2 regions of the Rothia mucilaginosa genome follow, and region 2 is predicted to be linked to the other one. Evidence: predicted binding sites of a transcription regulator. Region 2 holds the regulator's gene; the other holds the start of a gene.

Region 1 (6,106 bases), 620 kb from region 2:
AGTCCTCGCAGCGGCCGCCCTTGACGTTGAAGGAGAATCGGCCGGGGGTGTAGCCGCGCATTTTCGCTTCGCTGGTCTCTGCGAACAGCTTGCGGATGTGGTCGAACACGCCGGTGTAGGTGGCGGGGTTCGAGCGCGGGGTGCGGCCGATGGGCGACTGGTCCACGTGAATGACCTTGTCCAGGTGTTCCAGGCCGTCGATGCTCTTGTGGCGGCCGGGTACCTGCTTGGCGCCGTTGAGCTTGTTCGCCAGGGAGGTGTACAGAATGTCGTTGACGAGGGTGGACTTACCCGAGCCGGATACACCGGTCACCGCGGTGAACACGCCCAGCGGGAAGGACACGGTCACGTTCTTGAGGTTGTTTTCGCGGGCGCCGCGCACGGTCAGCTGACGCTTCTTGTCCACGGGGCGGCGGGATGCGGGTACCTCAATGCTGCGGCGGCCAGCCATGTAGTCGCCGGTAATGGACTTGGTGTTCTTCAGCAGCTCCTCAAAGCTGCCGGAGTGTACGATTTCGCCACCGTGCTCGCCGGCGCCGGGTCCTACATCCACGATCCAGTCGGCTTCGCGCATGGTGTCTTCGTCGTGCTCAACCACGATAAGCGTGTTGCCCATATCGCGCAGCTTGGTCAAGGTTTCGATGAGGCGGCGGTTATCGCGCTGGTGCAGGCCGATGGAGGGCTCGTCGAGCACGTACAGCACACCGACCAGGCCCGAACCGATCTGGGTTGCCAGGCGGATGCGCTGCGCCTCACCGCCGGAAAGCGTACCGGCGGAGCGTGAGAGGGTCAGGTAGTCCAGACCCACGTCCAGCAGGAATTGCAGGCGGGCATCAATTTCTTTGAGGACCTGCTCACCAATCTTGGCTTCGCGGGCGGTCAGCTGCAGGCCGCGCACAAAGCTAAGTGCGTCAGCCAGGGACAGGTCGGTAATGTCTGCGATGGACTTGCCGCCGACCTTCACGCCCAGGATGGTCGGGTTCAGGCGCGCGCCACCGCAGGAGGGGCAGGGGACCTGGCGCATGTACTGTTCGTAGCGGTCGCGGGCGAAGTCCGATTCGGTTTCTTCGTGCTTGCGCTTGATGTACGCCTTCACGCCCTCGAATCCGGAGGTGTAGCGGCGTTCGCGGCCGAATCGGTTGCGGTAGGACACCTCAACCTTGTAGTCCTTGCCGTCCAGGATGGCGGCGCGGGTCTTGGCGGGCAGGTCCTTGAAGGGGGTGTTCAGGTCGAAGCCGAGCTCCTCCCCCAGGCCTGCGAGCAGGCGCAGCCAGTATTCGGTGGTTGCTTTGCCCTGCGACCAGGGGGCGATAGCGCCCTCGCCGAGGGTCAGGTCGGGGTTGGGTACGAGCAGTTCGGTGTCTACTTCCAGGCGCGAGCCGATGCCGTCGCAGGCGCTACATGCGCCGAACGGCGAGTTGAAGGAGAAGGCGCGCGGTTCGATGGTGTCGATCTGCAGCGGGTGGTTGTTGGGGCAGGCGAGGTTTTCGCTGAAGGAGCGGGTGCGTTCGGGGTCGTCCTGCTCGCGGTCCACGAAGTCGATGAGCACGCGGCCGTCGGCGAGTTTGAGCGCGGTTTCGATGGAGTCGGTGAGGCGCTGGTGAATACCGTCCTTAATGACGATGCGGTCGACGACCACCTCGATGGTGTGCTTGTACTGCTTGGCGAGCTTGGGCGGGTCGGAGAGCTGCACGGTTTGGCCGTCCACGCGGGCACGCGAATAGCCCTGGGTGAGCAGGTCCTTGAAGAGGTCCACGAACTCGCCCTTACGTGCGCTGACGACGGGCGCGAGGATTTGCAGGCGGGTGCGTTCGGGGTATTCCTGCAGAATGTCCACGATCTGCTGCGGGGTCTGCTGGGTGATTTCTTCACCGCAGACAGGGCAGTGCGGGTGACCGATACGTGCCCAGAGCAGACGCATGTAGTCGTAGATTTCGGTGATAGTACCGACGGTTGAGCGCGGGTTCTTGGAGGTGGACTTCTGGTCGATAGACACCGCCGGGGAGAGGCCCTCGATGAAGTCTACATCGGGCTTATCGACCTGTCCGAGGAACATACGCGCATAGGAGGACAGCGACTCAACGTAGCGGCGCTGACCTTCCGCGAAGATGGTGTCGAAGGCGAGGGAGGACTTACCGGAGCCGGAGAGGCCGGTGAAGACGACCATCGCATCACGCGGAATGGTGAGGTCTACGTTCTTGAGGTTGTTTTCGCGGGCACCCTGAACCCGGATGCTGGTCAGATCGTTCGCTTTGAGTGCGGTGCTACCGTGTGCCGGGCGGGGTGTCATCGAAAATCCTTTCGTCTTATCTTCGAACTTAAATTCTACACCCTCACACCTTTCACCAGCGGGATTATGCGGCAGGTGAAGGTATGAGGGTGCAGTACTTATATGAGGCGGATATATGAGGTGGGTTGACAGGGGCGATTTACCAGCCGCGGGTTCCCCAGTCTTCCAGGTGGGGGCGCTCATCGCCGAGGGTGGTGGAGCGGCCGTGGCCGGGCAGCACGATAGCGTCGTCCTCGAAGCCGCCGAAGAGCTTTTCGAGCACGTTGGAGAAGAGCTCACCGAACTGCTGCGGGGAGTCGGTCTTACCCACACCGCCGGGGAAGAGGGTATCGCCGGTGAACAGCAGGGTTGCGGGGGTGCCGTCTTCCCAGGTGGTTTCGAGGGTGTAGACGATGGATCCGGGGGTGTGGCCGGGCACGTGCAGGGCACGAATGACGGTGTCAGAGAGATAGAAGTCGAAGCTTTCGCCGCCGGTCAGCTCCTCTTCGACAGTGTAGTCTTCCTGTTCCTTAATGGCGGCTGCGTCAGCTGCACCCGCGGAGGTGACGGCACCGGTGAGGCGGTCAAGCTCCTTAATAGCGCGAATGTGGTCCCAGTGGCCGTGAGTGACCAGGATGCCGGTCAAACCGATCGCGCGAGGCCTGAGGGAATTGAAGTCCTCATCCCTCTCCATAACGCGCACGCGGCGTTCTTCACCGTCTGCCAGTTCGAGCTGCGGGCAGTCATTCAGGAGCGCATCGAGAGTGAAGGCGTAGAGTTCTTCTGCATCGTCCGCGGGATCGATAAGCACCTGCTCACCGGTGGCGCGCATGGTGATGAGGTAGACGCTGTTGTCCATCTCAGAGACGCTGAACGCACGGACAGTCAGTTCGGGGTTCTCAAAGATGAGGGTGGGTTCGGGGTAAGTAGTCATAGTTCCAGTGTAGGGGCTCCCATGATGCGGCAGGCACCCATATAGAGCACTTCCCTATGAGCGCATTCCGAGCGCATTCGGCGTTGAATGTGCGGGATGCATGTTCGGGATGCATGTTCAGGGCGCCTTCGGAACAGACTCTGGAGCACGTTCGGTACAGGCTCTAGCCAAGGTCCCGCCTATCTGAGGCTCCATTGAAATTCAAGCAGCGAAATTCAAAAGTTAAACAGAGAAGCGACTGCGCATCGATACGCAGTCGCTTCTCATGACACCCAGGGGTATCTATCACTCACTCAAACACAAGCAACCCGAGGACTTTGGAAATCTCACGATTACTTGATGACTCAATAGTAGCGAACTTTTTGGGGGCTGTTTTACCGCTCAATTTGGTACGGAGAGCCGGTTTTAGTGACCCGCGCCTCAATGTAATCGTTCTGTAATAAAAATAGCTGTTTTTTAGGCTATCCATACGTACCAATTTCATTTTTTTCGAGTTTTAGCGTGACTTATTTCACTCAAAATAATTTTAGATTTTCCCTCATTTGGCACTTCAGTGCACCTTTAACCTGAGCTTCACACTCAGTAATTTTGAAGGCTTAATACCCGGTTTCAACCCGGTATTCCGCGGAAGTAGAGGGTTAAGGTCAAACTATCTTCAAGCTCTTGCAACTTCATGAAACGGAAAAAATGTGCCGCACACTGTTCAAAACATGTTCAGGTATACACGCGAGGGAAAAATCAATTGGTCTGCTTGATCCCATTAGGCACCCCCTAAAGTAGAACTTTTATAACAAAACGATAACAGCAGCCCCGCCTTCAGGTTCACTGAGCACACCCATTGAAACCCCTGTCAAAAAATAAAACACCTAGTCAATATCATATTTTCACAAAATGCAAGACAGTGTGTCACTAAAAAATCAATCTCTACAGATTGTTTAATAAAAACTGACTTTCAAGCATAAATAGAGCCCAATTATTAACCAGCACGTACCAATTCCGCCCTCCGGAGGGGCACTCGGGAAGCCTTCAAGGAAAGGGTGAAAGACCCCTCCACTAGGGGTTCCACTATCCTTCACTCCCCCGCCATTCAGCACCGTTCAGCACCCAAAACCCCAATGCTCAGCCTTTTCACTGGCAATCACACCGGCATTCACCCCATCTGCCGCCCGGTACCTGCCACCACTGGAGCACAGGAAAGCGGCGCCCCTCCCCCGCTGTGGGGAAGGAACGCCGCCTCCACTAGCTATAGATCAGCCGGAATAGTCGCCTTAGGACAGGCCGATCATCACGCCGTTCTCATCGAAGCCGATGCGCTCAGCTGCGGGGCTCTTGCTCAGGCCCGGCATGGTGCGCATGGTGCCGCAGATAGCGTAGACGTAGCCGGCACCTGCAGCCAGGCGAACCTCGCGCACGGGCAGGGTCCAGCCGGTCGGTGCGCCCTTCAGAGTTGCATCCGAAGAGATGGACAGGTGGGTCTTCGCAATGACCACGGGCAGGTGCGAGTAGCCCAGCTCAGCGAAACGCTTCAGCTGCTTAGCGGCAGCGGGAGCAATGGAGATGCCGTCCGCACCGTAGACCTTGGTGGCGACCTTCTCGATCTTGGTCTCGATGGAGTCCTCAAGATCGTAGGTGTACTTCAGATCCGAAACGTCGTCACATGCCTCAGCAACTACGTTTGCCAGGTCGGTGGTGCCCTTACCGCCCTCAGCCACACCGCGGTGAATAGCGACGCGAGCGCCAGCCTCCTCAGCGATACGGCGGATGGTCTCGTGCTCGGACTCGAAGTCGGTCGGGAACGCGTTGATTGCCACGACCGGCTGAACACCGAAGTTGCGCACAATCTCGATGTGCTTCTTCAGGTTCTCTGCGCCCTTCTCCACGTCGGAGGGGCTTTCCTGCAGCATGCCCTCGGGCAGGGGCTTGCCCGGAACGATCTTGTACAGGCCGGAGTGGGACTTCAGGGAGCGCACGGTCACGACGAGCACTGCTGCGTCGGGCTTCAGGCCGGAGACGCGGCACTTGACGTTGAAGAAACGCTCCGCACCCATGTCGGCACCGAAGCCAGCCTCGGTAATCACGTAGTCGGAGTACTCCAGGCCAACGTAGTCGGCGACCACGGAGGAGTTACCGGTTGCGATGTTGCCGAAGGGGCCCGCGTGAATCAGTGCGGGGGTGTGCTCCAGAGTCTGCAGCAGGTTCGGGTTGATGGCGTCTGCCAGGATGACGGACATTGCACCGTCAGCCTTCAGGTCGGCTGCGGTGACGGGCTCGCCGTCGTAGTTCAGGCCGATCACGATCTTTGCCAGGCGCTCGCGCAGGTCCTTGAAGGAGGTTGCCAGCGAGAGAATCACCATGATTTCGGAGGCGCTGGTGATGTCGAAACCGGTCTCGCGGACCACGCCGTCCATGCGTTCGCCCAGGCCCACGACGATGTTGCGCAGGGAGCGGTCGTTCATGTCGATAACGCGGCGCCACTCGATTGCGCGCGGGTCGATGCGCAACTCGTTACCGTGGTGCAGGTGGTTGTCAATCATTGCGGCAAGCAGGTTGTGTGCTGCGGTGACGGCATGGAAATCGCCGGTCAGGTGCAGGTTCAGCTTCTCCATGGGAACGATCTGGGAGTAGCCGCCGCCCGCTGCGCCGCCCTTAATGCCGAAGGTTGGGCCCATTGCGGGCTGACGCAGAGCCAGGATTGCCTTGCGGCCGGTCTGTGCGAAGCCCTGTGCGAGCGAGACGGAGGTTGCGGTCTTACCTTCACCGAGCGGGGTAGGGGTGACTGCGGTAACCACGATGTACTTGGAGCCGCGCTTGCGGGCGGTCTCTGCGTTGGTGGTTTCGTCGAGGAGGACCTTAGCCACGTACTTACCGTAGGGTTCAAGGCGATCTTCGCTGATGCCGTTGTC
Region 2 (6,106 bases):
GCTGAATAAGGCGGATGCCGCCGATCCGTTCGTGCTGGAGCGTATGCGTCAGCGCGAGCCGGAGCACGTGATTGTTTCGGCGCGCACCGGTGAGGGTATTGAGGAGCTGAAGCAGAAGATCGCGGACACCATTCCGCGCCCCTCCATTGAGGTGAAGCTGCTGATTCCGTACTCGCACGGTGAGATTATTTCGCGCCTGCACGAGTGGGATGCCGAAATTAAGAGCACCGATTTCGTATCGGACGGCACCTTCGTGGTGGCTCTGGTCCGTGAGGATGTCGCCTCCGAACTGTCCGAGTATGTGCTGGAAGGCGACCTGCTGGAGGTTCTGGAAGAGGAACTTGCGGAGGCGCACGCCCTGGCTGAAGCGACCGCTTCTGTTTCCGAGCAGGCCTCTACCGCTGAGGCTCTCTAGGGGCGTATGAGCGTGACCGAGAGCATCAACGCGCCCAAAAACGCCCCCGGAACCGTACCCGGACCGGCAACCGACGGCACCCGATTCACCGGGCAGGAGCTTGAGACCCTGCCCGGTGCGAAGGATGCCCTGACTCTGTTGGACGAGGCGGTTGCCGCCACCGGCGGTCAGAACCGTGCCGGTCAGCGCACCATGGTGGCGCATGTGGCGCAGGCTCTTGAACTTCAGCGTCATCTGCTGGTGCAGGCGGGTACCGGTACCGGTAAGTCCCTGGGCTACCTGGTTCCTGCCCTGGCGCGGGTGGGGGAGTCGGACCAGCCGATTGTGGTTGCGACGGCGACCCTCGCCCTGCAGGCGCAGATCGTGAACCGCGATATTCCGCGTCTTCTGCAAGCGCTGGAGCCGCGCCCGGAGTCGCAGGCGCAGGTGGCTCTGCTCAAGGGCCGCAATAACTACCTCTGCCTGCACAAGCTGGAGGGCGGCTACCCGGAAGACGAACCGGATGCTCTCTTTGACATGCCTTCTTCGACCTCCCGCGTGGGTGAGGAAGTGGTGCGCCTACGCGAGTGGGCTGACCGCACGGAGACCGGCGACCGTGACGAGTTGAAGCCCGGCGTCTCTGACCGCGCCTGGGCTCAGGTGTCGGTCAGTGCCGCTGAGTGTCTGGGCCGCCGCTGCCCGCTGGTGGAAGAGTGCTTTAGTGAGATGGCGCGTAGCCGTGCCGCTGAGGCTGACATTGTCATCACGAACCACGCCCTGCTGGCGATTAACGCTTTTGAAGGCATGAAGGTTCTGCCCGAGCATGAGACGGTCATTATTGATGAGGCTCATGAGTTGGTGGACCGCGTGACCGGCGCCGTGTCTGGTTCTTTGACGGTTGCGATGGTTCGCCGTGCGGCACGTAGCGTGAAGAAGCATTCGAAGGCTGATTCCGGCGCGCTGGAAATGGCAGCTGGCACCCTGGAGACCGCTTTCGAGGGTCTTGCCGAGGGCCTGCTGAAGGGCCTGGACGGTCGCCTTTTGACCGCTATTTCTGCGGTCAACGATGCCGCCCGCACTGCCCTGTCCGATACAAAACCGGACGGTCAGGACGTTGACGCCGGCCTGCAGATGGCGCGCTCGCGTGTCTCTGAGGTACACGATATGAGTAGCCGCATTCTGGAGGCTTCGGGCGAGCAGGACGTCCTGTGGATTTCTCGTCAGGGCGGCTGGGAGAACGGCCGCTATGTGGCTGCTTCCGACACCGACCCGGCGACCCTGAATATCGCTCCGTTGAGCGTTGGCCTGCAGCTGCGTGACGGCTTGTTCGCTGATCGCACCGTGATTCTGACGAGTGCGACCCTGACGGTGGGTGACTCTTTTGACGTTGCAGCCGGTGCCCTGGGACTGCAGGGTGAGGGCGCGCCGCGCTGGACGAGCATCGATGTGGGTTCGCCGTTCGACTACCGCAAGCAGGGCATCATGTATGTTGCCGGAGATTTGAAGCCTCCGGGATTTGGTGTGCACGAGGGTCAGCTGGAGCGTCTACGTGAGCTGTGCGAGGCGTCGGAGGGCGGCGCCCTGGGCCTGTTCTCTTCGAAGCGTGCCGCTGAGCGTGCCGCCGAGTACATGCGTGAGCATAGTGACCTGAACATTCTTCTACAGGGAGAGTCTTCGCTCAAGGCCCTGGTGGAGGAGTTCAGCGAGGACATCGACTCATGCCTGTTCGGAACGATGAGCCTATGGCAGGGCGTGGACGTTCCCGGCGACTCTTGCCGCCTGGTGGTGATGGACCGCATTCCGTTCCCGCGCCCGGATGACCCGATTGCGCAGGCTCGTACGGAGGCGGTGAACCGTCACCGCGGTAACGGCTTTATGGCGGTTTCTGCTCACCACGCGGCGATTCGTATGGCGCAGGGCGCGGGTCGCCTAATCCGTTCGGTGTCTGACCGCGGCGTGGTGGCTGTGCTGGATTCTCGTGTGGCGACTAAACGCTACGGCGGTTTCTTGATGAAGGCGATGCCGCCGATGTGGTCGACGCAGAATAAGGCAGCCGTCATTGGTGCACTGGCTCGTCTTTCAGCGAGTATTGAGCGTTAGCTCGGGCAGGGTCCATTCCTGACACCACCGCCCCGCTTTGGACATATAAATTTGGACATATAGAAATCACCCCGGTGATACGTGAACCTTCACGTATCACCGGGGTGATTTCTATATAGAGCTCAAAGCCCTAACGGTGATGTCTTCTAGAGGCTGTGCTATTTAGAGCCAGCGTCTTCTAGAGACTACATCTTCTAAAGACTACGCAGCACGGAGACGACCTTACCCATGACGGTTGCGCGGTCGCCCATAATCGGCTCGTAGTTGGAGTTGCGCGGCATGAGCCAGGTGTGGCCGTCGACCTGACGGAACACCTTCACGGTTGCTTCATCGTCGAGTAGCGCAGCAACGATATCGCCGTTGTCTGCGGTGTGCTGCTCGCGGACAACCACCCAGTCGCCGTCGCAGATTGCGGCGTCAATCATAGAATCGCCCTTGACCTTGAGCATGAAGAGCTTGCCGCTACCGACCAGCTGGCGGGGCAGGGCGAGCACATCCTCCACGGACTGCTCGGCGGTAATGGGACCGCCCGCTGCAATTCGTCCAACCAGGGGAACGGGTACGAGGTCTTCATCGCCGACTTCGAAGTTCGGCAGCTCGGGCAGGGAAGAGGAAGCGCTACCGTGGATGCCGACGCCGTTCTCATCCAACACCTCAATAGCGCGGGGGAGCTTGGGGTCGCGGCGAATGTAGCCCATGGTCTCGAGGCGACCGAGCTGGTGAGTGACCGAGGACAGGGACGCAAGACCCACCATGTCACCAATCTGGCGCATGGACGGCGGGTAACCCTTTTGTTCAATCTCGGTGCGGATCGCGTCAAGAATCTTCTGCTGGCGCGCGGTCAGCGCCGGACGGGGTGCTGTTGCCATTTCTTTTCCTTCGGTCTGTGCCCCGATTTCTGTATTCCGGTCTCTGCAGTCTGTCTGAGCCACAGTCCGGTCGGGGCACGGATGGGTGCTTCACACGTTTTCTGATGGTGTCCTAAAAATTTTTTGGGGTTCTGCCGAAATGGGTCTTATCTCGTCAGGGGGTGGAGGAATTCTATCCGTGCCGGAGCGATACCGGAGCGATACACAGGCAACGAGTATGCGCCTCCGCCCTATAAAACTCAGCCAGCGGCACCTGCACTCGATACAGAACCAAGCTGTAACGGGTACAGAAACCTGCTGTGAGTAGGACTCATCAGGAGCGTGTGGAACGTCTCTTGACACCAGTGTAGAACACTACACCGAAAAACTCAAACAAATATTCTAGATTTTTTCTTCGAAACTCGAAGAAATTTTTAGTACATCTCTGCTAGACTTTAGAACAAGAGTTCGTATATACTCTTGAATCTCTCCTGAAATTCAGGATTTACGGGCGAATGTTCGAAAAATATTCGAAGATTCGACCCGGAGTCTTTCGGGAGAGGAGAGTGAATGAGTGTTCGAATGTATTCGAATCCTCTGCTTCTCTCTTCGCATGATCTACCCCGGATGCTCTAGAGGGCATCTGGCGAGGAGAGAGCGCAGGGGATGGGGTTCCGGGGCAACCCTGTGCCTCTAACCCGGTGCACCCGACGCTCTGACCTAACTAGAGAATAGCTATCCACTAGTTATCGCTTAACAATCACCACTCCATAGTTATCACTCAACTAGGACCTCCGAGCGGGTATCGCTCGGCATTGCTAGACCCGCGGGGTAACCCCGGGGAGAGCTGAGAGAAAGGAACCACAATGACTACTGCAGCACCTCTTGCTTCTCGTGGCACTTCTGCACACCTTCCGGCAGGTTTGGTGGTACTTCACCCCGCCCGCACCGCACCCGCCCGCAACACGGCTGTCCGTACCGCGCAGGGGCGTTCTCGTGTGCCTGCGTCTTCGCAGTCTGTTCGCTCTTCTCGTGCGGCTCATGCACCCCGTCCTGCGCAGGTAGCTCAGCCTACCCAAGCTCCCGGCGTTGCTACCCCCGTTGCTTCTACCCCTGCTGCTTCTATTCAGGCGCCGGTTCGCTCTGTAGCTTCTGGTGCGCAGGCTGCTTCTGATGCGCAGGCGCCCAGCGTGAAGAGTGTTCTTCTGGCTAAGGGTGGCGAGCTTCTGCGCGAGGTTCCCGCTTCTATTCGTCGTCTTGGCACCCCGCGCGGTTTCCTGAAGGGGCTGCCTCTGCTGACTTTGGCGGCGCTGATTGTGCTCGGCGCTATTAGCTTCTTTGGCCCGGCGGCTTCTGCTTCCATGGAGAACGCTTCGGTGACTCGAACCGTCGTTGTGGTCAAGCACGGTGAGACCCTGTGGGATATTGCTCAGGCGGTGGATCCGCAGGGTGACACCCGTGATACTGTGGTTCGTATTATGGAGTTGAACTCGTTGACCAGCACCTCTGTTGATGCCGGTCAGCGTCTGGAAATTCCTCAGCCTCAGCGCTAAGCACGGACCCGTGTGTGGTTGGCTTCTGCGTGAGGTTGATGTCTTGACTCCGAATCCTCTATCTCTCAAGCTAGAGCGCTTGAGTCGAATTCTTGAGCCTATGAACTAGGAGCGCACCGATGCCTGTTCCCGTTGAACCCACACCCGTCAAAACTGAATCTGCACAGAGTGCTCAGACTGCTCGTCCTGTGGTTGCCGTTTTGGGGGAACCCGGAACTCGTGGTGCCCTGGTGAAGCTTCTTCAGGATGCGGGGGCGGACGTTATCTTGACCGCTGTGCCCGATCAGTTGCGTGAGGCTGACGGCATGGTGGTGACCGGCGGTGCGAGCTCTCTTGAAGCGTACGAAGACCTGAAAGCTAAGGACGCTGAGCGCGTGATTGGTCGCCGTGTGGCTGGCGGTCGTCCGGTGTTGGTTGCCGGTGCAGCGTTGAGCTGCCTCTTCGACTCGGTGACGGTGAAGCATCCGCAGATGGGGCAGATTCAGGTGCAGTGCATGGGGGAGTGGCCCGGCGAGAGCGTGGAGCTTTCTACCCGCGACCTGGTGCCCGGTGCTTCTGTCCTTCGTTCTTCCTCCGATAGTGCGCTGCTCAAGGGTCTTGAGGGTGAGGCTCAGTTCAAATCTGAGCACGGCGTTTTTGAGTGGGCTTTTGATCAGAGCATTGAATATATTGCCCCGCCGGCGGTGACGTGGACTGTCACCGAGCCTGCCTATATTGCGGCGGTTGAGAACGGCCCGCTGACGGCGGTGCAGTTCTGCCCGGTGGGATCTGGTGAGCTGGGTGCGGAGTTTCTTCGTCGCTGGGTTGCGTCCCTGGCGGTGACTGGTCGCCTCTCGCTATCCTCTGAATCTCTGTCCTCTGAGGGCTCCGCTGCTGCTCATGCGGGAGGTAACTAATGTCTGCACCCGTTCTTGAACTTCTGCCCGCTGTTGATATTTCTGAAGGCTACGCGGTGCGCCCGGTGGGCGGTACCCTCTCCGGTGGCGAGCAGCGCCTCGACCCGGTTGAGGCGGCTCTGACCTGGGTGAAGGCTCGTGCTCGCTGGATTCACCTGGTGGACCTTGATCTGGCGTTTGGTCGCGGTACGAATACTGAGGTTCTGGCTGAGGTGGTTGCCGCCGTCCGTGCCGAGAACGCCCGGATGGCCGGCTCCGCTCCGGTTCGTATTCAGGTCAGCGGCGGTGTGCGTAATGCTGAGAGTCTGGAACGCG

The links. Region 2 encodes LexA, which represses DNA repair genes until DNA is damaged. Its sites were predicted from a motif close to TCGAACANNTGTTCGA; they were not measured.
Region 1: uvrA (excinuclease ABC subunit UvrA) is a predicted target of LexA. The motif match lies at 2,313-2,328, and genes of this name have one in related genera.

The regions. Positions count from the first base shown of each region.
Region 1 is NZ_AP014938.1:2,028,939-2,035,044, reverse strand. It holds gene uvrA (excinuclease ABC subunit UvrA) at 1-2,290, opposite strand, end outside; gene RM6536_RS07920 (MBL fold metallo-hydrolase) at 2,430-3,203, opposite strand; gene RM6536_RS07915 (formate--tetrahydrofolate ligase) at 4,472-6,106, opposite strand, start outside.
Region 2 is NZ_AP014938.1:355,029-361,134, reverse strand. It holds gene hflX (GTPase HflX) at 1-415, shown strand, start outside; gene RM6536_RS01340 (ATP-dependent DNA helicase) at 422-2,494, shown strand; gene lexA (transcriptional repressor LexA) at 2,689-3,363, opposite strand; gene RM6536_RS01330 (LysM peptidoglycan-binding domain-containing protein) at 4,209-4,895, shown strand; gene RM6536_RS01325 (imidazole glycerol phosphate synthase) at 5,015-5,791, shown strand; gene RM6536_RS01320 (HisA/HisF-related TIM barrel protein) at 5,791-6,106, shown strand, end outside.